Regions from separate parts of the Lentzea sp. NPDC055074 genome, predicted to be linked through region 1. Evidence: riboswitches for the same ligand, from Rfam matches in the RefSeq annotation. Region 1 holds a riboswitch; each other region holds the start of a gene.
What was found. A riboswitch is a leader RNA that binds a small molecule or an ion and turns the genes downstream of it on or off. The one in region 1 is predicted to bind glycine.
Positions count from the first base shown of each region.

Region 2: linked by a shared signal. The riboswitch ahead of gcvP (aminomethyl-transferring glycine dehydrogenase) and the one ahead of gcvH (glycine cleavage system protein GcvH) in region 1 are both predicted to bind glycine.
Region 3: linked by a shared signal. The riboswitch ahead of gcvT (glycine cleavage system aminomethyltransferase GcvT) and the one ahead of gcvH (glycine cleavage system protein GcvH) in region 1 are both predicted to bind glycine.

Region 1 is NZ_JBSGUQ010000014.1:11,078-17,844, forward strand. Features, by position in the region: gene ACWF7A_RS28155 (winged helix-turn-helix transcriptional regulator) at 1-93, shown strand, start outside; gene ACWF7A_RS28160 (L-serine ammonia-lyase) at 95-1,459, opposite strand; gene gcvH (glycine cleavage system protein GcvH) at 1,503-1,886, opposite strand; glycine riboswitch at 1,951-2,043, opposite strand; gene ald (alanine dehydrogenase) at 2,269-3,381, shown strand; gene ACWF7A_RS28175 (TetR/AcrR family transcriptional regulator) at 3,437-4,114, opposite strand; gene ACWF7A_RS28180 (MFS transporter) at 4,125-5,573, opposite strand; gene ACWF7A_RS28185 (hypothetical protein) at 5,917-6,099, shown strand; gene ACWF7A_RS28190 (hypothetical protein) at 6,099-6,536, shown strand; gene ACWF7A_RS28195 (ABC transporter ATP-binding protein) at 6,559-6,767, shown strand, end outside.
Region 2 is NZ_JBSGUQ010000020.1:142,272-149,038, reverse strand. Features, by position in the region: gene gcvH (glycine cleavage system protein GcvH) at 1-36, shown strand, start outside; gene garA (glycogen accumulation regulator GarA) at 150-608, shown strand; gene ftsR (transcriptional regulator FtsR) at 657-1,196, shown strand; gene ACWF7A_RS35395 (bifunctional nuclease family protein) at 1,348-1,821, shown strand; gene ACWF7A_RS35390 (MerR family transcriptional regulator) at 2,150-2,716, shown strand; gene ACWF7A_RS35385 (Clp protease N-terminal domain-containing protein) at 2,804-3,772, shown strand; glycine riboswitch at 3,829-3,924, shown strand; gene gcvP (aminomethyl-transferring glycine dehydrogenase) at 4,077-6,767, shown strand, end outside.
Region 3 is NZ_JBSGUQ010000019.1:132,387-139,153, forward strand. Features, by position in the region: gene ACWF7A_RS34270 (CaiB/BaiF CoA transferase family protein) at 1-1,090, shown strand, start outside; gene ACWF7A_RS34275 (hypothetical protein) at 1,428-1,607, shown strand; gene ACWF7A_RS34280 (transcriptional regulator) at 1,772-2,263, shown strand; gene ACWF7A_RS34285 (hypothetical protein) at 2,431-2,799, shown strand; gene ACWF7A_RS34290 (DUF3817 domain-containing protein) at 2,814-3,116, shown strand; glycine riboswitch at 3,162-3,252, shown strand; glycine riboswitch at 3,254-3,344, shown strand; gene gcvT (glycine cleavage system aminomethyltransferase GcvT) at 3,444-4,538, shown strand; gene glyA (serine hydroxymethyltransferase) at 4,552-5,817, shown strand; gene ACWF7A_RS34305 (COG4315 family predicted lipoprotein) at 5,983-6,654, opposite strand.

The sequences.
Region 1 (6,767 bases):
GAGACGGCGGACAGGCTGCTCGCGCTCATCCACTTGCTGGAGGCGCGCATGCCGGACGTGCTGGCGGCTCAGGCCGCTTACGACGCCCGCTGACCTAACACTCGATGACGTTCACGGCGAGGCCGCCGCGTGCCGTCTCCTTGTACTTGACCGACATGTCCTTGCCGGTGTCCCGCATGGTCTTGATGACCTTGTCGAGCGACACGAAGTGCGAGCCGTCGCCCCGCAAGGCCATGCGCACAGCCGTGATGGCCTTGATGGACGCGACGGCGTTGCGTTCGATGCACGGGATCTGCACCAGGCCGCCGATCGGGTCGCACGTCAGCCCGAGGTTGTGCTCCATGGCGATCTCGGCGGCGTTCTCGACCTGTTCGGGCGTACCGCCCAGAACCTCGGCGAGACCGCCGGCGGCCATCGAGCAGGCCGAGCCGACCTCGCCCTGGCAGCCGACCTCGGCGCCGGAGATCGACGCGTTCTCCTTGAACAGCACGCCGATCGCGCCCGCCGTGAGCAGGAACCTGACCACGCCGTCGTCGGACGCTCCCGGCACGAACTTCGTGTAGTAGTGCAGGACCGCGGGGACGATGCCGGCCGCGCCGTTGGTCGGTGCGGTGACGACACGGCCGCCTGCCGCGTTCTCCTCGTTGACGGCCAGCGCGAAGAGCGTCACCCAGTCCATGACCCGCAGCGGGTCGGTGACGAAGTGCTCCTTCTCCAGCGTCCTGCGCATCTCGGCGGCGCGGCGGCGCACCTTCAGGCCGCCCGGCAGGACGCCGTGCTCGGTGCAGCCGCGTTCGACGCACTCCTGCATGACGTGCCAGATGTGCAGGAGTCCTTCGCGGACCTCGGCTTCCGTGCGCCACGACAGCTCGTTGGCCATCATGATCTCGCTGATCGACAGGCCGGTCTCGCGGCAGCGCGCGAGGAGCTGGTCGCCGGTCAGGAACGGGTGTGCCAACGGCGTCGAGTCGGGCTTGATCCGGTCGGTGCCCGACGCGTTCTCGTCGACGACGAAACCGCCGCCGATCGAGTAGTAGACGGCGTGCTCGACCGACTTCCCGCCGCTGAACGCCTCGAAGCTCATCCCGTTGGGGTGCAACGGGAGTGACTTGCGGCGGTGCATGACGAGGTCGCGGTCGTGCACGAAGTCGATCTCGTGCGCGCCGCCGAGCTTCAGCCGGCCGCCGGAGATGATCTCTTCGACGCGGTGGGCCGCGGCCGCGGGGTCGACTTCTTCGGGCAGGTTGCCTTCGAGACCCAGGAACACGGCCTTGGGACTGCCGTGCCCGTGTCCGGTGGCGCCGAGCGAGCCGAACAGCTCGACGTGCACGCGGTCCACTGAGGACACTCCGTCGCCGAGCTTGTCGACGAACATCGCGGCCGCGCGCATCGGTCCGACCGTGTGGGAGCTGGACGGTCCGATGCCGACGGAGAAGAGGTCGAAAACGCTGATCGCCACTGATCAGTCCTTCGTGGTGGTGGAGCGGTCAGTCAGGCCCATGTCAGTCGGACTTGGTGAGCTCGGCGTACTTCGCCGCCGTGAGCAGGTTCTCCGCCGAGTCCACGCGGACCCTGAAGAGCCAGCCGGCGCCGTACGGGTCGCTGTTCACGACCGCCGGGTCGTCCACGACGGCGCTGTTGACCTCGATCACCTCACCGGTGACGGGCGAGAACAGGTCGCTGACGGACTTGGTGGACTCCAGCTCGCCGCAGACCTCGTTGGTGACGACCTCGGCACCGACCTCGGGAAGCTGGATGTACACGATGTCGCCGAGGGCGTCGGCGGCGTACTCGGTGATTCCGCAGGTCAGCGGGTCCTGGGTGCCCGGCGTCCAGTCGACCCACTCGTGCTCGACGGTGTAGAGCAGGTTCTCGGGGAACTCCACGGCGGCGACTCCTCTGGCTGTGACGGATCAGGAAACTTGCGCCCCCTCCGCCGTGCAGAGTTGCCTACCCCGAGTGGTCTTGCTGCCTGAGAGTGTGCGGGAGCTTGCCCCTTCGGCGCCCCGACCGGTTCGTCGAGGTCTCTCCCACGCGGGTTCTGGCGCTCGCGCGCCGCGGCCGGTGTTCAGTTGTCCGCGGCGAACGCTATGTGCGGCCCCCGCCGAGTGTCAACGCGGGATGGTCCAGGGGAACGCGAACGAGGCTCAGGTCGCTCTGTCCCAGACGAACAAACCAGGGGGTGGCAGATAGTGCTGCCAGCACAGTGACATGGCCTCGCGACTGGCCCACATTATGAGATGTCGGCCACCGAACGGAGGAGTCATCGTGCGGATCGCAGTTCCCCGCGAGATCAAGAACCACGAGTACCGCGTCGCTCTCACCCCTGCCGGTGCGCACGAGCTGACCAGCCGCGGGCACGACGTCTACGTCGAGCAGGGCGCCGGTCTCGGTTCCGCGATCACGGACGAGGAGTACCTCGCCGCGGGCGCCAAGATCCTCGCGACCGCCAACGACGTGTGGGCCGAGGGTGACCTGGTTCTCAAGGTCAAGGAGCCGATCGCGGAGGAGTACCCGCGTCTCCGTGCCGGTCAGACCCTCTTCACGTACCTGCACCTCGCCGCCGACAAGCCGCTGACCGAGGCGCTGCTCGCGTCCGGCACCACGGCCATCGCCTACGAGACCGTGCAGCTGCCGAACCGCTCGCTGCCGCTGCTCGCCCCGATGTCCGAGGTCGCGGGCAGGCTGGCCCCGCAGGTCGGCGCGTTCGCGCTGATGAAGCCCTCCGGTGGCCGCGGCGTGCTGCCCGGTGGCGTCCCCGGTGTCGCCCCGGCCCGCGTGGTCGTCATCGGCGGCGGCGTGGCGGGCGTCAACGCCGCCACCATCGCCGTCGGCATGGGCGCGGACGTGCAGATCCTCGACACCAACGTCGACCGCCTGCGCCAGATCGACGCCCAGTTCCAGGGCCGGCTGCGCACGCTCGCCTCGAACTCGTTCGCCATCGAGCAGGCCGTCCGCGAGGCCGACCTGGTCATCGGCGCCGTGCTCGTCCCCGGTGCCGCGGCCCCGAAGCTCGTGTCGAACGCGCTCGTCGCGGACATGAAGCCGGGTTCGGTGCTCGTCGACATCGCCATCGACCAGGGCGGTTGCTTCGAGGACTCGCGCGCCACCACGCACGCCGAGCCGACCTACGAGGTCCACAACTCGGTGTTCTACTGCGTCGCGAACATGCCGGGCGCCGTCCCGCGCACCTCGACCTACGCGCTGACCAACGTGACGCTGCCGTACGCGGTCGCGCTGGCCGACAAGGGCTGGACGCGGGCGCTGAAGGACGACCGTTCGTTGGCCCTGGGTCTCAACGTGCACGCCGGTCAGCTGACCAACGGCCCGGTGGCCGAGGCGACCGGTCTGCCGCACACGCCGCTCGAGAGCGTGGTCTGAAAGCCAACTGAATGAATGAGGCCCCCGCACGCGTGAACCGCTGCGGGGGTTTCGCCTATCTGAGGGCGGCTACGCGGGCCTTGATGCCGTCGATCACGCAGTCCAGTCCGAACTCGAACTGCCCGTCCAGCGTCCACAGGTCCGGCTCGTCCAGCATCGCGACGTAGCGGGGGTGCTCGTCCCGGTAGAGGTCGGCGATCTTCGCCAGGTCCGGCGGCGAGTCCATCCCGCCGCGCCCGAGGAAGTTGACCTCCGCGATCGCGTGCCCGTTGACGAAGCTGCCCACCGCGGAGATCGACTGGGCGGCGGCCACGGTCGAGAGCCCGGCACGCAGCATCGGCTCGAACATGGCGTCCGCGTACGCCACCGCGTTCGGGCCGAACGTGTTGAACTCCCCGATCCCGCGGATCCACCACGGGTGCTTGAGCGCGAGCTGGCGCAGCTCGTGCATCATCCCGCGCACCGCGGTCTCCCAGTCGGCCTCGGGATCGGGGAGGGTGAACTCGCCGTAGACCTCGTCGAGGCAGAGCTCGATCAGCGCGTCCTTCGTCGGCACGTGCCAGTACAGCGACATGGGGGCGGCGCCCAGTGCCGCCGCGAGCTTGCGCATGGACAGCTTCTGCAGGCCGTGCTCGTCCAGCATCTCCATCGCCTTGCGGACGATCGCCTCCCGGCTGAGGCCGAGAGGCTGACCGCTGCTGGGCCGGGGTTTGCTGAACCAGACGCTGTCCACGCCGACGATCCTATGCACGCCTGAGCAACACGCTGGCCACAACACCTCCCAGGAACACCGCGATCGCCCCGATCACGAGGCTCACGCTCATGCCGTCGGAGAACGCCTCGCGCACGACGGTGATGTCCGCGCCGCTGTGCAGCGCCTCGGAAAGCGACCGGCCCGGAACTCCGTCCGGCAACGAGGCCACGAACCGCGCCGACAGCAGCGCACCGAGCACCGCGATGCCGAACGAGGAGCCCAGCTCCGTCAGCGTGCCCGACAGCCCGGACGCGATGCCGGCGCGTTCCGGCGGGATCGACCCCATCAGCGCGTTGACCGCGACCGGTTGGGACACACCGACACCCACGCCGATCAGGATCAGACCGGCCAGCGTCGGCGGGTAGGTCGTGCCGATCGACAGCAACGCCACGCCGGCCGCGACGATCGTCATGCCCAGCAGCATCGCCGTGCCCGCGCCGAGCTTCATCACCAACTGCCCCAACGTGTTGCTGGTGACGAGCAACGCGATCGCCATCGGTGCCACCCGCACACCCGCCTCCAGCGGGCTGTAGCCGAGCACGCCCTGAAGGTGTTGCGTCAGCAGGAAGAGCGAGCCCGCCATGCCGAACGCCGCCAGCACGCCCGACGCCACCGCGCCGGTGAAACGGCGGTTCCGGAAGAACCCGAGGTCGAGCATCGGGTCGGCGGTGTGCCGTTCCCACAAGGCGAAACCCGTCATCGTGACCAGGCCGATCGCGACCGGCACGCCGAACTCGGCCGAGCCGAACCCGTGCTCCGGCACCTCGATCACCGCGTACACGATCGACACCATGCCGATGATCGACAGGATCGAGCCGAGCACGTCCGGCTTGCGCACGGTCGGGTCCTTGGACTCCGGCACCAGCATCGCGACGGCCGCGACCGCGAGGACCGCCACCGGCACGTTGATCAGGAACACCGAGCCCCACCAGAAGTGCTTGATCAGCGCGCCGCCGATCACCGGCCCGGCCGCGAAGCCGAGGCTCGTGACAGCGGCCCAGATGCCGATGGCCTTCGGGCGTTCCTTGTCGTCGAAGAGCTGCATCAGCACGGCCAGCGTGCCCGGCATCAGCACGGCGGCGCCGATGCCCATGAAGCCGCGGGCCGCGATCAACGCCTCGGACGAGCTCGCGTAGGCCGCGACCGCACTGCCCGTGCCGAACAGCACCAGGCCCACCAGAAGTGCGCGCTTGCGGCCGAACCTGTCGCTCAGCGACCCCGTCGTGAGCAGCAGGCCCGCCAGCGCCAGCGAGTAGGCGTTGATCATCCACTGGATGTCGGCGGTGCTCGCGCCCAGGCCCGTGGAGATGGACGGGATCGCCACGTTGAGCACGGTGTTGTCCAGCACCACGACCATCACGGACAGGCAGAGCACGCCGAGCACGGCCCAGCGTTGCGGGTGCGGGTGCACCACGGCCTTCTCGGTCGTCGAAGTCATCGTTCCTCCCCCTTACGGTGTACGAGGAACTTACAGCGTACGAGAGGGTAGGGCGCAACAGGATTGCACTCAGAACGGAAAGGTTTTTTGGGAAAAATAAAGGGCGGCCGCGCTCAACCAGCCTGGGGGTCACTGGGAGCGGGGCCGCCGTGACCAAATATAGCGGGCCTTGGCGCACCGCGCCCAGCACCCCCACCGAAACGCGACCCGAAAGTTTCCCCGAGTGGACCACTGCCCGTGTCCGGCTCGTCCAGCAAACGAGTGAATTCCCGAGTTCGCGGTGCGGCGAGCAGGGGGTTCGGCCGATGAAGACGGAGTCGGGTGTCCCTCGAAGGGAGATTCCATGGCTGAACCACAGGGATGGATCCACTGCCACGACCCGTTCGGTCGCGACAGGTCCATGACCGTTCTGGTGGAGAACGACCGGGTTCTGCTCGTCACGCCACCAGGCGAGACCGCTGTGATGTCCGCCACCCAGACGCGCCGGCTGGGCTCTTTGCTCGACCAGGCCACGGCGAAGATGTGATGGACGAGACCCTGCGCGACGCGGTGCTGCAACGCCTGGCACTGCTGGACAAGGTCGCCGAGCACGGTGAGGCCGAGGCGCTGGTTCCGCTGGCCCGCGCGGAGATCCACCGCCTCGCGGACGGCTGGCGGCTGCTCCTGACGGTGCACCAGCCCGACGAGGACGGCCGGTGCAGGGCCTGTCCCGGCTGGCTGCGGCGCCGCCGGTGGCCGTGCCAGATCTGGAACATGGCGCACCAGCACCTGATCGGCGAGGGACTGCCCCATCGCGAGCGGCGGCGGCCGTTGCGCAACCCTTTCACTCGATCAGGTGTCATCGAACTGCCGGAGGAGACACCGGCCGAGATGACCACCGAACTGCCGGTCCTGGCCGACGGTCCACCGGTCGTGCACCGGGCGCCCGTCGTGTCTCGTCCCAAGCACGCCTTGCCGGAGTGACCTTTCAGGCAGGATGGGCCGCATGCATGACGGCAGCGGCCTCATCGCGGTCCAGAACCTGACCAAGCAGTTCGGTCCGGTGGCCGCGGTGCAGAACCTGAGTTTCACCGTGTCACCCGGCAGCGTGACGGGCTTCCTCGGCCCGAACGGCGCGGGCAAGACGACGACCCTGCGGATGTTGCTGGGTCTCGTGAAACCCACGGCCGGCACGGCGACGATCAACGGACGCCC
Region 2 (6,767 bases), on a different contig from region 1:
GCGGACGCTTACAAGGCGTTGGTGGAGAAGGAGTGACGTCGATCTTTCGCCGGATCTTCGGCCGGAAGGGGAGCCGCGCTGAAGGCGGTGACCCCAACGCGATAGGTTTTACCGGAAGTGACGGATCCAGCAGCAGGAGGAGAGCTCAGGTGAGCACGAACGACGGCCCAGGCGTTCCGCCGGAGCAGTCCCCGGAGCGGACCTCCGTCTTCCGGGCGGACTTCCTCCAGGAGATGGAAGGCGGCGCCGAGGCGCCCGCACAGGAGCCGGCCGTTGCCGGTGTTGACGCCCTTCCCGCCGGTTCCGCGCTGCTCGTGGTCAAGCGCGGTCCGAACGCCGGATCCCGGTTCCTGCTGGACCGAGACACGACGAGCGCCGGGCGCCACCCCGACAGCGACATCTTCCTGGACGACGTGACGGTCTCGCGCCGGCACGCCGAGTTCCGCCGGGAGAGCGGCGAGTTCGTCGTCATCGACGTGGGCAGCCTCAACGGCACCTACGTCAACCGCGAGCCGGTCGACCAGGCCGTCCTCGCGAACGGTGACGAGGTCCAGATCGGCAAGTTCCGCCTCGTCTTCCTGACGGGTCCTGGCTCCGCGGGAGCCTGACGCGTGACGGCCGGGCGGCCACAACGCGGGGACTCGAGCATCGGCGCTGTGCTCGCGCAGCTTCGGGCCGAGTTCCCCGACGTCACCATCTCCAAGATCCGCTTCCTGGAAGCGGAGGGGCTGGTCCGCCCGGCACGCACCGCCTCCGGCTACCGCCAGTTCAGCGTGGCGGACGTCGAGAGGTTGCGGTTCGTGCTGTCCGCACAACGCGACAGGTACCTGCCGCTCAAGGTGATCCGCGAGCAGCTCGACGCCGTGACCGACTCGGCGGCGTCGGTCTCCCGGATCGATCTGCTGGCCCAGACCGGGTTCGGCGCCGACCAGCTGTCCCAGCTGGAACGCGACGGTCTGCTGCGCCCCGGCCCCGGCGGCCGGTTCACCACCGAGGACGTCACCGCGCTCCGCACGATCCGGACGATGACCGGGCTCGGCGTCGAGCGCGAGCACCTGCGCGCGGTCCGCGCAGCAGCGGATCACGAGGTGGTCGTGCTGAAGTCCTTCTCAGATCCCGAGACGATCCGGGAATTGGCAGGCCTCTTCACCTCGTTGCACACGTTGTTGGTGAGAGCGGGCCTGCGCCAGTCCTGATCAGCTGGAGATGTGTGCCTTCTTGATCACGATCTGCCCGAAACGATTGAGCACACGGCCCGCTTGGCGGGTAGCGTCGGACAGGTACGCCGGGGGATGCTCGGGTGTGAAACCGGGTCGTCCCCGAACAAAAAGAGGGAGGCGAGGCCCGATGAGCGAAATGCGCGTCGTCGGCGTGCGGGTGGAGCTGCCCCAGAACCAGCCGATCCTTCTTCTGCGCGAAACCGAGGGCGAGCGGTACCTGCCCATCTGGATCGGCAGCGTCGAGGCCACCGCGATCGCGCTGGAGCAGCAGGGCGTGCGTCCTGCTCGACCGCTCACCCACGACCTCCTCAAGGACGTCATCGGGGCACTGGGCCGCAACCTCGAACAGGTCAGGATCACCGACCTGCAGGAGGGCACGTTCTTCGCGGAGCTCGTGTTCGACGGTGACGTGCGGGTGTCCGCGCGGCCCTCGGACTCGGTGGCGCTGGCGTTGCGCGTGGGCGTCCCCATCCACGCCGAGGAGTCGGTGCTGGCCGAGGCGGGCCTGATCATCCCGGACGAGCAGGAGGACGAGGTGGAGAAGTTCCGCGAGTTCCTCGACTCCGTCTCCCCGGAGGACTTCCGTGGAGCGGATACGTAGGCACTGCGGGGGAGCGGACATCTGAGTTTTCAGGGGTCGCGCTCTGTCTTGTATGGGCGGCAGGTCAGTTCATTCGGATGTCCCTCGATCAGACTACTTACGGTCGTCATGGCCGCTAAACGATCACTAAACGTCACCTGAACGTGCTAGTTCGGGTGACGGTATGACTCTCAACCTCAGGTTGAGGGTCGCAACTCCCCGCGCGTCGCGTTGACCTGCCATCGGACCGGTCTTACCGTCGAACTCGAGTGGACGTCGCCGCTTCACGAGAGTGGACGCGGCGGCTTGACGGTCATGAGTTTCGTGGCCGTTCCGAGGGGAGGCAGGCGTGGTCGAGGAAGCGCCCTTGAGGGCCGAATCCGGGCTGCAGGGTGAACTGTTCCCGGACTCCTCGCTGCCGGACGAGCTCGTCGGTTACCGAGGACCCGCGGCGTGTCAGATCGCGGGCATCACGTACCGGCAGCTCGACTACTGGGCAAGGACCGGGCTGGTCGCGCCGACGATAAGGATGGCGCACGGCTCCGGGAGCCAGAGGCTGTACTCCTTCAAGGACATCCTGGTGCTCAAGGTCGTCAAACGGCTGCTCGACACCGGCGTCTCGTTGCAGAACATCAGGGTCGCGGTCGACCACCTGCGCCGCCGCGGCGTGCAGGACCTCGCGAGGATCACGCTCTTCTCCGACGGCACCACCGTCTACGAGTGCACCTCGCCGGAGGAGGTCGTCGACCTGCTGCAGGGCGGTCAGGGCGTGTTCGGCATCGCGGTGAGCGGTGCGATGCGGGAGATCTCCGGCACGATCCACGAGTTCCCGGCCGAACGTGCGGACGGCGTCGAGATCGCCCCGATGACCGAGGACGAGCTGACCCGCCGGCGTCGCGAGCGCGCCACCGGCTGACCGGCCCGATGACCGTGGCCGACTGGCCGCCGTGAGTGGCCGGTCGGCAGAAGCGCCGCGATCACGCTGATCCCTAGCGTTCACGGCATGACGCACACCCCTTCCTCGCAGGTCGTGAAGGTGCTGGCCGCCGCGGTGCAGCGAGCCGTCCGGCTGGAGTTCGGCTTCCTCGGCACCGAGAACCTGCTGATCTCGCTGATCGACACCATCGGTCCGGGCCGCAAGCTCGGCGTGAGGTCGCTGGCGGCCCAGGCGATGGCGCGGGGGACCGAGCACTGGGCCGGTGACGACGGCGGTGTCGTTCCCGAGTCCCATCCGGACGTCACGGCGCTGATGAGCGCCGCCTGCGACCTGGCCCGCGTGGACACCGTTCTGCCCGTCAGCCGCGCGCTGGAGGACTGTCTCCTCGCCGCTGCCGGCCAGGCGGGCGAAGGCGTGCTGACCACGACCCACCTCTCGCTCGCGTTGCTGGCGCAGGACTCCGGTCGTGCGGCCGACCTGTTCGTGGTGCGCGGTGTGGACGTCGAGGCGACGGCCGACGCCGTGCGAGCCGACGCCGCGCGGCCCTACGCCGAGCAGGAGGAAGCACCCGCCGTGTGGTTGCTGCGCAAGGCGGGAGCCCTGGAGGGCGAGTCCGGCGGCGGGTACGTGCGCTGGCTGACCAAGCTCGTCTCGCGCGGCCAGGGGCTCGGCGGTCCGATGCTGACCGTCGTGCGCAACGAGGCCGAACGGCTCGCGGTCGCCGCACGGCGTGACCTCTCGTCACGGGACCTCGTCGAGGCGGTGCTGACCGTCGACCACCAGCTCGCGGTGGCGGGCCGCAGGCTCAAGGCGGAGTTCGAGACCGGTGGCGCCGCGGCCCTGCGAGAGGCGGGCGTGGACCCGTCCGCGTTGCCCGCGGGCGGCACCGTGGAACGCGCGGTGGAACGGGCGAAGCTCGTCGCCGCCCGGCGCGGGGACGCGGTCGTGGGCACCCGGCACCTGCTCGAAGCGCTCCGCGACGACCCGGCGGACCCGGTCGCACGGGTGCTCACCGGTCTCGGTGCTGAGACGTAGGTCGCGTCCCTAGGGACTACCTGGACTGCCTGCGGGTATTCTTCGCGGGTAGTCGCTGAACTCAGGCGGGAGAGACCGGGCCCCGAGCCCGGCGCCGAAGGAGCAAGTCCCTCCCCGGGAACCTCTCAGGCATCCAGGACCGCTCGAGCGAGACGCCTCTGGAAAGTGGATCCCCCGGGATCCCGCCGACGGTGAAAGCCCAGCCTGTGCAGGTGGGTGAACCTCTCAGGCGCCCGACATCGGGTACGGACAGAGCGGGGAGGGCACCAGGACACGTGTGCCCGCAGCCCCCCGGAGGCGTTTGATGACGCAGGACCGCATTCCGCTCGCCGCTCTCGAGCACGGCACCCCGTTCGCCGACCGCCACGTCGGCCCGCGCCCCGCCGAACTCGCGCGCATCCTCGACGTCATCGGCGTCGGGTCGCTCGAGGAGCTGGCGCAGCACGCGGTGCCTTCGTCCATCCACGAGCGCGACCTCGTGCTGGACCTGCCCGCCCCGGCCACCGAGACCGAGGCGCTCGCGGAGCTGCGCGAGCTCGCGTCGCAGAACCGCCCGATGACGCAGATGATCGGCCTGGGCTACTACGACACCGTGACGCCGGGCGTGATCCTGCGCAACGTGCTCGAGTCGCCCGCCTGGTACACCGCGTACACGCCGTACCAGCCGGAGATCTCGCAGGGCCGTCTCGAGGCGCTGCTGAACTTCCAGACGATGGTCGGCGACCTGACGGGCCTGCCGGTCGCGAACGCGTCCATGCTGGACGAGTCGACCGCGGCCGCCGAGGCGATGACGCTCGTGCGCCGCGCCGGCAAGTCCAAGTCGAACAAGTTCGTCATCGACTCCGACACGCTGCCCCAGACGCTCGCCGTAATCGAGACGCGCGCCGAGCCGCTCGGCATCGAGATCGTCGTCGCCGACCTGTCGCAGGGCATCGAGGGCCTGGGCCTCGGCGGTGACTTCTTCGGCGTGCTGCTGTCCTACCCCGGCGCGTCCGGTGTGGTGCGCGACCAGAAGGCGCTCATCGAGGAGATCCACAACGCCGGTGCGCAGGCCGTCGTCGTCGCCGACCTGCTGGCGCTGACGCTGCTGCGCGCGCCGGGCGAGATCGGCGCGGACGTCGTCGTCGGCACCACCCAGCGCTTCGGCGTCCCGATCGGCTTCGGCGGCCCGCACGCGGGTTACATGGCCGTCCGGTCCGGTCTGGAGCGTCAGCTGCCCGGCCGTCTCGTGGGCGTCTCCGTCGACTCGGACGGCTCGCTCGCCTACCGCCTCGCGCTGCAGACGCGCGAGCAGCACATCCGCCGCGAGAAGGCCACGTCGAACATCTGCACCGCACAGGTGCTGCTGGCCGTCATCGCGTCCATGTACGCCGTCTACCACGGTCCCGAGGGCCTGCGTTCGATCGCGACCCGCGTGCACCGCCTCGCGACCGTGCTCGCCACGGGCCTGTGCGAGGCCGGTCTGGACGTCGTACACGGCGAGTTCTTCGACACCGTCGAGGTCCGCGTCGAGGGCCAGGCCGCGGCGGTCGTCGCGAAGGCTCGCGAGGCCGGCATCAACCTGCGCCTCGTCGACGCCGACGTCGTCGCGATCGCTTGCGACGAGAAGACCACGCGCGCGCACATCATCGCCGTGTGGGAGGCCTTCGGGGTCACCGGGTCCGATGTGGACGCGATCGACGCCGACACCGCCGACGGCATCCCGGCCGACCTGCGCCGCACCTCGGACTACCTGACGCACCCGGTCTTCCACGCGCACCGCTCCGAGACCGCGCTGCTGCGCTACCTGCGCGCGCTGTCCGACAAGGACGTGGCGCTCGACCGCAGCATGATCCCGCTCGGCTCCTGCACGATGAAGCTGAACGCCACCGCGGAGATGGAGTCCATCACCTGGCCGGAGTTCTCGACGCTGCACCCGTTCGCGCCCGTCGAGGACGCCCGCGGTCTGCTGAAGATCGTGTCCGACCTGGAGGCGTGGCTCGCCGAGGTCACCGGCTACGACGCCGTCTCGCTGCAGCCCAACGCCGGCTCGCAGGGTGAGTTCGCCGGTCTGCTGGCGATCCGCGCGTACCACCGCGCGAACGGCAACGCCGACCGCGACGTCTGCCTGATCCCGTCGTCCGCGCACGGCACCAACGCCGCGTCCGCCGTCATGGCCGGCATGCGCGTCGTCGTCGTGAAGTGCGACGACAAGGGCAACATCGACATGGGCCACCTGCGTTCCACGGTCGCCGAGCACGCGGACGACCTGGCCGCGATCATGATCACCTACCCGTCGACCCACGGCGTGTACGAGGACACCGTCCGCGAGGTCTGCGGCCTGGTCCACGACGCGGGCGGCCAGGTGTACGTCGACGGCGCGAACCTCAACGCGCTGATCGGCCTCGCCCGCTACGGCAAGTTCGGTTCGGACGTCTCGCACCTGAACCTGCACAAGACGTTCTGCATCCCCCACGGCGGCGGTGGCCCCGGCGTCGGCCCGATCGGCGTGAAGTCCCACCTCGCCCCGTTCCTGCCGAACCACCCGCTGCAGCCGACGGCCGGCCCGGCCACCGGTGTCGGCCCGATCTCGGGCGCCCCGTGGGGGTCCGCGTCGATCCTGCCGATCTCGTGGGCCTACGTGCGCATGATGGGCGGCGACGGCCTGCGCCGCGCCACCCTGACCGCCGTGGCGGCCGCGAACTACGTGGCCCGCCGCCTCGACGAGCACTACCCGGTCCTCTACACCGGCGAGGGCGGCTTCGTCGCCCACGAGTGCATCCTCGACCTGCGCCCGATCACCAAGGCCACCGGCGTGACGGTGGACGACGTCGCGAAGCGCCTCGCCGACTACGGCCTGCACGCCCCGACGATGTCGTTCCCGGTCGCGGGCACCCTGATGGTCGAGCCGACCGAGTCCGAGGACCTGGCCGAGATCGACCGGTTCATCGACGCCATGATCGCCATCAAGCGCGAGATCGACCGCGTCGGCGCCGGCGAGTGGCCCGTCGAGGAC
Region 3 (6,767 bases), on a different contig from region 1:
GCTCGCCGGGCTCGCGCCCGCGCCGTTCGGCTGCATGGTGCTCGCCGACCTGGGCGCCGACGTGGTCCAGGTGCACAAGCCGGGGAGCCGCTCGACCGTCCCCGGCGACTTCCTGGGCCGCAACCGGCGCTCGATCGCCATCGACACCCGCAAGCCCGAGGGCGCCGAGTTGGTGCTGCAACTCGTCGAACGCTCGGACGTGCTGATCGAGGGCTTCCGGCCGGGCGTCACCGAACGGCTGGGCATCGGCCCGGCGCAGTGCCTCGCCCGCAACCCGCGCCTCGTGTACGGACGCATGACCGGCTGGGGCCAGGACGGGCCCCTGTCCGACCGCGCGGGCCACGACATCAACTACATCGCCGTCGCGGGGGCGCTGGAGCCCCTCGGACGCGCCGGCGGGCCGCCGTCGTTCCCGATCAACCTGCTCGGCGACTTCGGCGGGGGAGGGCTGCTGCTGGCCCTCGGCGTGCTCGCCGCGCTGTATGAAAGGGAACGCTCCGGACGGGGCCAGGTCGTCGACGCGGCCATGGTCGACGGGGCTGCGTTGCTGACGACGTTCCTGCACGGGATGCGGTCCGCGGGCATGTGGTCCGGTGGCCGGGGCGAGAACATGCTCGACGGCGGAGTGCCGTTCTACGACGTCTACGAGGCCGCGGACGGCAGGTACGTGGCCATCGGCGCGCTGGAGGAGAAGTTCTACGCCGACCTGGTCCGCGTGCTGGGGCTGGAGGACGCTCCGTCGCGCAACGACCCGGCGAACTGGCCTGAGCTGCGGGAACGCATCGCGGCGGCGGTGAAGACCCGGCCGCGCGACGAGTGGGCGGACCTCGCGGAGGGCACGGACGCGTGCCTGGCGCCGGTGCTGACCCCGGCCGAGGCGGCGGTTCACCCGTACAACGCGGCGCGCAACTCGTTCGTGGACGTGTCCGGTTCGCCGCATCCGGCTCCGGCGCCCCGCTTCGACCGCACCCCGGCGGGTGTTCCCACGGCTCCGGTTTCGACCGGGACGAACACCGGGGAAGTGCTTGCCGACATGGGTGTGGCGGAGGCTCGAATTATGGAACTGCGTCGGTCTGGAGTAATTGGATGAATGTTCGGGTGCGCATTAATAGCGCCACGAAGGCGTGACGGTGCGTGATGGGGGACGTTCGGCATCCGGGTGAGGCCCGGTGCAACAGTCTCTCTTCCAAGCTGTGGGATGCGAGGGAGTCCGTGTTCACCTCGTGCCCAGGACATCGGCGCTGTTGACGCCCCTCTTTAGCCGCCATTCGGGTGACGTTGGGCGCCGTGCAGGCGTGTGCCGCTGGCGGAACCCCGGGACGGTTTGGCGTGGTCGTTGTTCATCGGCCGGGTGAATGAGGGACCATGTCGGGTGACACGGGCGGCCGGCCGCCCGACCGGTGAACCACACGGACGGAGAGGTACCTGTGAACCTCAAGAAGGTGCTAGTGCTGGCGGGCGTCGCGCTGGTGCTGTTCCTCCTGATCACCCAGCCCGAGCAGTCCGCTTCGGCGGTCCAGCAGGTTCTCGGCTGGCTGCGTCAGGGGGCGGAGTCGATCATCACCTTCATCAGGAGCCTCTTCGGGACGGCCACCCCGCTCAGCTAGTGACGGACGGTGATCCTCGGCCATCTGCGTTGAGCCGGATGGGTGGAAAGCGGCCAATCACGCACTGGTAACGGGTGTTCTGGCGATTCAGGGTCTGGCGATTGTCAGACCTACCGAATACCTTCCGCTGCAATGGCCGATCCCCGACCGACGAGGAGGCACATATGGTCGAGGACTCCGGGGTCCACGAGCTGTTGCAGCAGTGGGCGGCTGAACGGTCTGATGACGCAGAGATGCAGGAGGTGAACCGGATCAAGAACGCGTGGCTCGCGGAGGCTCCCCCCTCGGCGCCTGGCATCCCCGTCCAGCGGGGCGGCAGGAGCGGGTCGCGTGGCTTGGTCAAGGTCGACTCGGCGGATCCGGCCTACGTGGCCGCGATGCGCAAGCGGGCGCCGGAGGCACCCGAGGCACTGCTCGCCGCCGCGGCGAGCTACTGGCAGCTGGTGGGCGACGTCGCCGAGGCCGAGCAGTGGTGGGACGCGGGCATCAGCCCGTTGGACCAGCGCGCGCTCGACTACCGCGCGGCCGGCCTGTCCCCTGCCGACCTCGGGAGGCGCCTGGGACCGATGACGGTTCTCCAGCACCTTCGTCGTGGCTCCGCCGCGGCCTGGTGTGTTGCTCGTCTGCAGAGGCAGCGCCGGGACGGCGTGGCGTAGTGGACCGGGGCTCCGCGATTGGGGCCCCCATGTTCGCGGACTGCGCTCACCCCGATCGTTCCGCGTGTTCTGTGGGGGCCGAGCCCCCACGCCCCAGCCGGGGGCAAGCCCCCGGACCCCCACGGGGTGGCCTCCGTCAGGAGGCCTCACCCAAGTAGTCTGAGGTCGTGCGCGGCCTCCTTACTCCCCAACGTGTGCTGATCGCGTTCGCCTGTCTGGCGGCGTTGATCGTCTGTTGCGGGCTCGCCTGGTGGCAGTGGCAGCGCTTCGAGTCCGCCAGCGGCACGTTCCAGAACCTCGGGTACGTGCTCCAGTGGCCGCTCTTCGGCCTCTTCCCCCTTTTCATGGTGTGGCGGTTCCGCCGGCTGGCACGTCAGCGGCGTGACGAGGATCCGGTTGCACCTGCTCCCAGGCCGGAAAGTACGGTTGTCGCCGTCAAACCCGCGCCTGTCGAGCACCTCGACGATGACGAAGACGCGGAGCTCGCGGCCTACAACCGCATGCTCGCGGACCTCAACGCGCGGGACGGTCGTTGAGCGAAGGCGGGCAGATGAAGGGTGCGTTGACCCGGTTCAGGGTCATGGCTTACGTGGTCGGAGTCTTCCTGCTGCTCCTGGTCGTGGCGATGGTGCTCAAGTACGCCGCGGACATGGGTGGCGCGATGAAGGTCGTCGGCCCGATCCACGGCTTCCTCTACGCCATCTACCTGGTGATTTCCGTCGACCTGGCGCTCAAGCTGCGCTGGTCGATCAAGGGCACCCTGCTGGTCCTGATCGCCGGCACGATCCCGTTCCTGTCCTTCTGGGCGGAGCGCAAGGTGGTCGAGAAGACCGCGCAGGGCGTGCCGTTGTGACGTTTGGCCTGCTAGCGTCTGGGGCTACCAACTGAACACGGCCGTCGATGTCGCGCGGGAGAGTCCCCTTCAGCGGGGACACCGTAGGAGCAACTCCTCCCCGGAATCTCTCAGGTACAGGTACCGCACGACGAAGGCAACTCTGGAAAGCAGGCTGCTCGGCAGCCTCGCCCACGGTGCAAGTCACGCTCTGCGTGGCGAAGCTCTCAGGCTCATGACAGAGGGGGAGGCTCGCTCTAGTGAGGAGTCTCCGATGGACCGTGTCATTCTTCTGATGCCTCAGCCGGCCGCGTCCGGTCCTTTGGCGCACCCTGGAGGAGCGTTCTGATGTCCCGCCTCACGCCTCTGAACGCCGAGCACGAGCAGCTCGGCGCGATGTTCACCGACTTCGCGGGCTGGCGGATGCCGCTGCGCTACTCGTCCGAGCTCGCGGAGCACCACGCGGTGCGCCAGACCGCGGGCCTCTTCGACCTCACGCACATGGGTGAGATCGTCCTGACCGGCCCGCAGGCGGGGGAGGCCCTCGACTTCGCGCTCGTCGGCCACATCTCGGCGCTGGCCGTCGGCAAGGCGCGCTACACGATGATCACGCAGGCCGACGGCGGCGTGATCGACGACCTGATCGTGTACCGCCTGGGCGACCAGGAGTTCATGGTCGTCGCGAACGCCTCCAACGCTTCAGTGGTGGCTGAAGCACTGGTCGAGCGCGCCGCCGGCTTCGACACCGTCGTCGCGGACAAGTCGACGGACTACGCCCTGATCGCGATCCAGGGCCCCAAGTCCGTCGAGATCCTGTCCGGCCTGACCGAGACGGACCTGGCGTCGGTCAAGTACTACGCCTCGTACCCGTCCACGGTGGCCGGTGTCGACGCCCTGCTGGCACGCACCGGCTACACCGGCGAGGAGGGCTTCGAGCTGTTCGTCGCGCCCGCCGACGCGCCGGCCGTCTGGGCGGCGCTGCTGACCGCGGGCGAGACGCACGAGCTCAAGCCGTGCGGTCTCGGCTGCCGCGACACGCTGCGCCTCGAAGCCGGGATGCCCTTGTACGGCAACGAGCTCACCACGTCGCTGACGCCGTACAACGCGAACCTGGGCCGCGTCGTGAAGCTCGACAAGCCGGGCGACTTCGTGGGCCGTGACGCGCTGACCAAGGTCGCCGAGTCCGGTGTGGACTCGGTCCTGGTCGGGCTGAAGACCCCCGAGCGCCGTGCCCCGCGCCACGGGTACGCGGTGCTGAACGGCGACGAGGTCGTGGGCGAGGTGACGTCGGGCGCGCTGTCCCCGACCCTCGGCTACTCCGTCGCCATGGCCTACGTGACGAAGGCCAGTGCCGAGCCGGGCACCCAGTTGCTGGTGGACGTCCGCGGCAAGAAGCAGCCGGTCGAGGTCGTCGCACTTCCGTTCTACAAGCGCGCCAAGTAGGGAGATCTTCCAGATGTCCGACCAGTTCAACGCTTCCCTCGCGGAGTACGACCCCGAGGTGGCCGAGGCCGTTGCGGCCGAGCTGGCTCGCCAGCAGGGCACGCTCGAGATGATCGCCTCGGAGAACTTCACGCCCGTCTCGGTGCTGCAGGCGCAGGGCTCGGTGCTGACGAACAAGTACGCCGAGGGCTACCCCGGCCGCCGCTACTACGGCGGGTGCGAGCACGTGGACGTCGTCGAGCGCCTCGCCATCGAGCGCATCAAGTCGCTCTTCGGCGCCGGCTTCGCGAACGTCCAGCCGCACTCGGGCGCGCAGGCCAACGCGGCCGCGATGTTCGCGCTGCTCCAGCCCGGCGACACGATCCTCGGCCTGGACCTCGCGCACGGCGGCCACCTGACGCACGGCATGCGGATCAACTTCTCCGGCAAGCTCTACAACGTCGTGCCGTACCACGTCGCGGACTCCGACGGCCGCGTCGACATGGCCGAGGTCGAGCGCCTGGCGACCGAGCACCGCCCGAAGCTGATCGTCGCGGGCTGGTCCGCCTACCCGCGTCAGCTGGACTTCGCCGAGTTCCGCCGCATCGCGGACTCGGTCGAGGCCTACCTGATGGTCGACATGGCGCACTTCGCCGGCCTCGTCGCCGCCGACCTGCACCCGTCGCCCGTGCCGCACGCGCACGTCACGACGACCACGACCCACAAGACCCTCGGCGGTCCCCGTGGCGGCGTGATCCTGTCGAACGACGCCGACATCGCCAAGAAGATCAACTCGGCGGTGTTCCCCGGCCAGCAGGGCGGCCCGCTGGAGCACGTCATCGCGGCCAAGGCCGTGGCGTTCAAGCACGCCGCCTCGCCGGAGTTCGCGGACCGCCAGCGCCGCACCCTCGAAGGCTCGCGGATCCTCGCCGAGCGCCTGTCGCAGGCGGACGTCGCGGCCGCGGGCGTGAAGGTGCTGACCGGCGGCACGGACGTGCACCTGGTCCTCGTCGACCTGGTGAGCTCCGAGCTCGACGGCAAGCAGGCCGAGGACGTGCTGCACCAGATCGGCATCACGGTCAACCGCAACGCCGTCCCCAACGACCCGCGTCCGCCGATGGTGACGTCCGGTCTGCGGATCGGCACGCCGGCGCTCGCGACCCGCGGGTTCGGCGAGGTCGACTTCACCGAGGTCGCCGACGTGATCGCGGAGGCCCTCAAGCCGAACGCGGCGATCGACGAGCTGCGCGCGCGTGTCGAGGTGCTGGCGGCGAAGCACCCGCTGTACTCGACTCTCTGAGCCGAACCGCGAAGGGGCGCCACCGGAGAACGGTGGCGCCCCTTCGCGTTCTGCGAACCCTGGAGCGAAACGACGGGAACCCCGGCCCCTTCCCCAGGGCCGGGGTTTCACCGTGTCAGGGTGATGTGTGTCTCAGATGGACCGTCCTAACGGGACGCTGTGGGGTTACGCAGCCGGAGCCGTCACACCAGGCGGGAGGCACTCGACGTTGCGCTTGCCGTTGGGCTGGATCACGAACCACGTGTTGCCGATGCCCTGGCCGGCCCACTTGCCCGGCGCCGGGTCCTTCGAATAGGTGTAGAGAGGCCAGCCGTCGATGGCGACCTGCTTCTTGCCGTCAGCGCGGGTGATCAGCGAGACCAGCTTCGAGTCGACGCCTTCCAGCTGCGGAACCGTGTCCGAGAACAGCGGCGGCCACGTCACCGCGCACTGGTCGTTGCAGTTGGACTTGCCTTCCGGCTTCGGAACGTCCTTGTCGAAGCGGTACAGGGTGCGGCCATCGCCGTCCTGGACGACCTGGCCCATCTTGTCCACGCTCTTGCCGACCAGCCTCAAGGTGCTGACCGGTGCTGCTGCGGGGGGCTGCGCCGCCGGGGGCTGCGCGACCGGGGTCTCCGGGGCCTGCTGCTGCACGGGGGCTTCGGGGGCCTGCGCGGGTTCCTGGAGTACCGGGGGCTGACCCACGTCGCCGTAGTCACCGAGGACGCCCAGGTCGGTTTCGGTTTGTGCCACCGGCTTGGAGTTCGTGCCACTGCCCGTGGCGCTCCAGACACCCAGACCCAGCACAACTGCGAGTCCCGCGGCGAGCCCGATGGCAATGCGGTTACGTCGGATCACACTCATGTCCTCCTTGTCCATCCGTTCGCTCTATCGAGGCCATACGGCCGGGGTTGCGTCTCGGTTCAGAAACGAACCGAACCTCTTGCTGTCTCGAACGTCTGGCGGAGCCG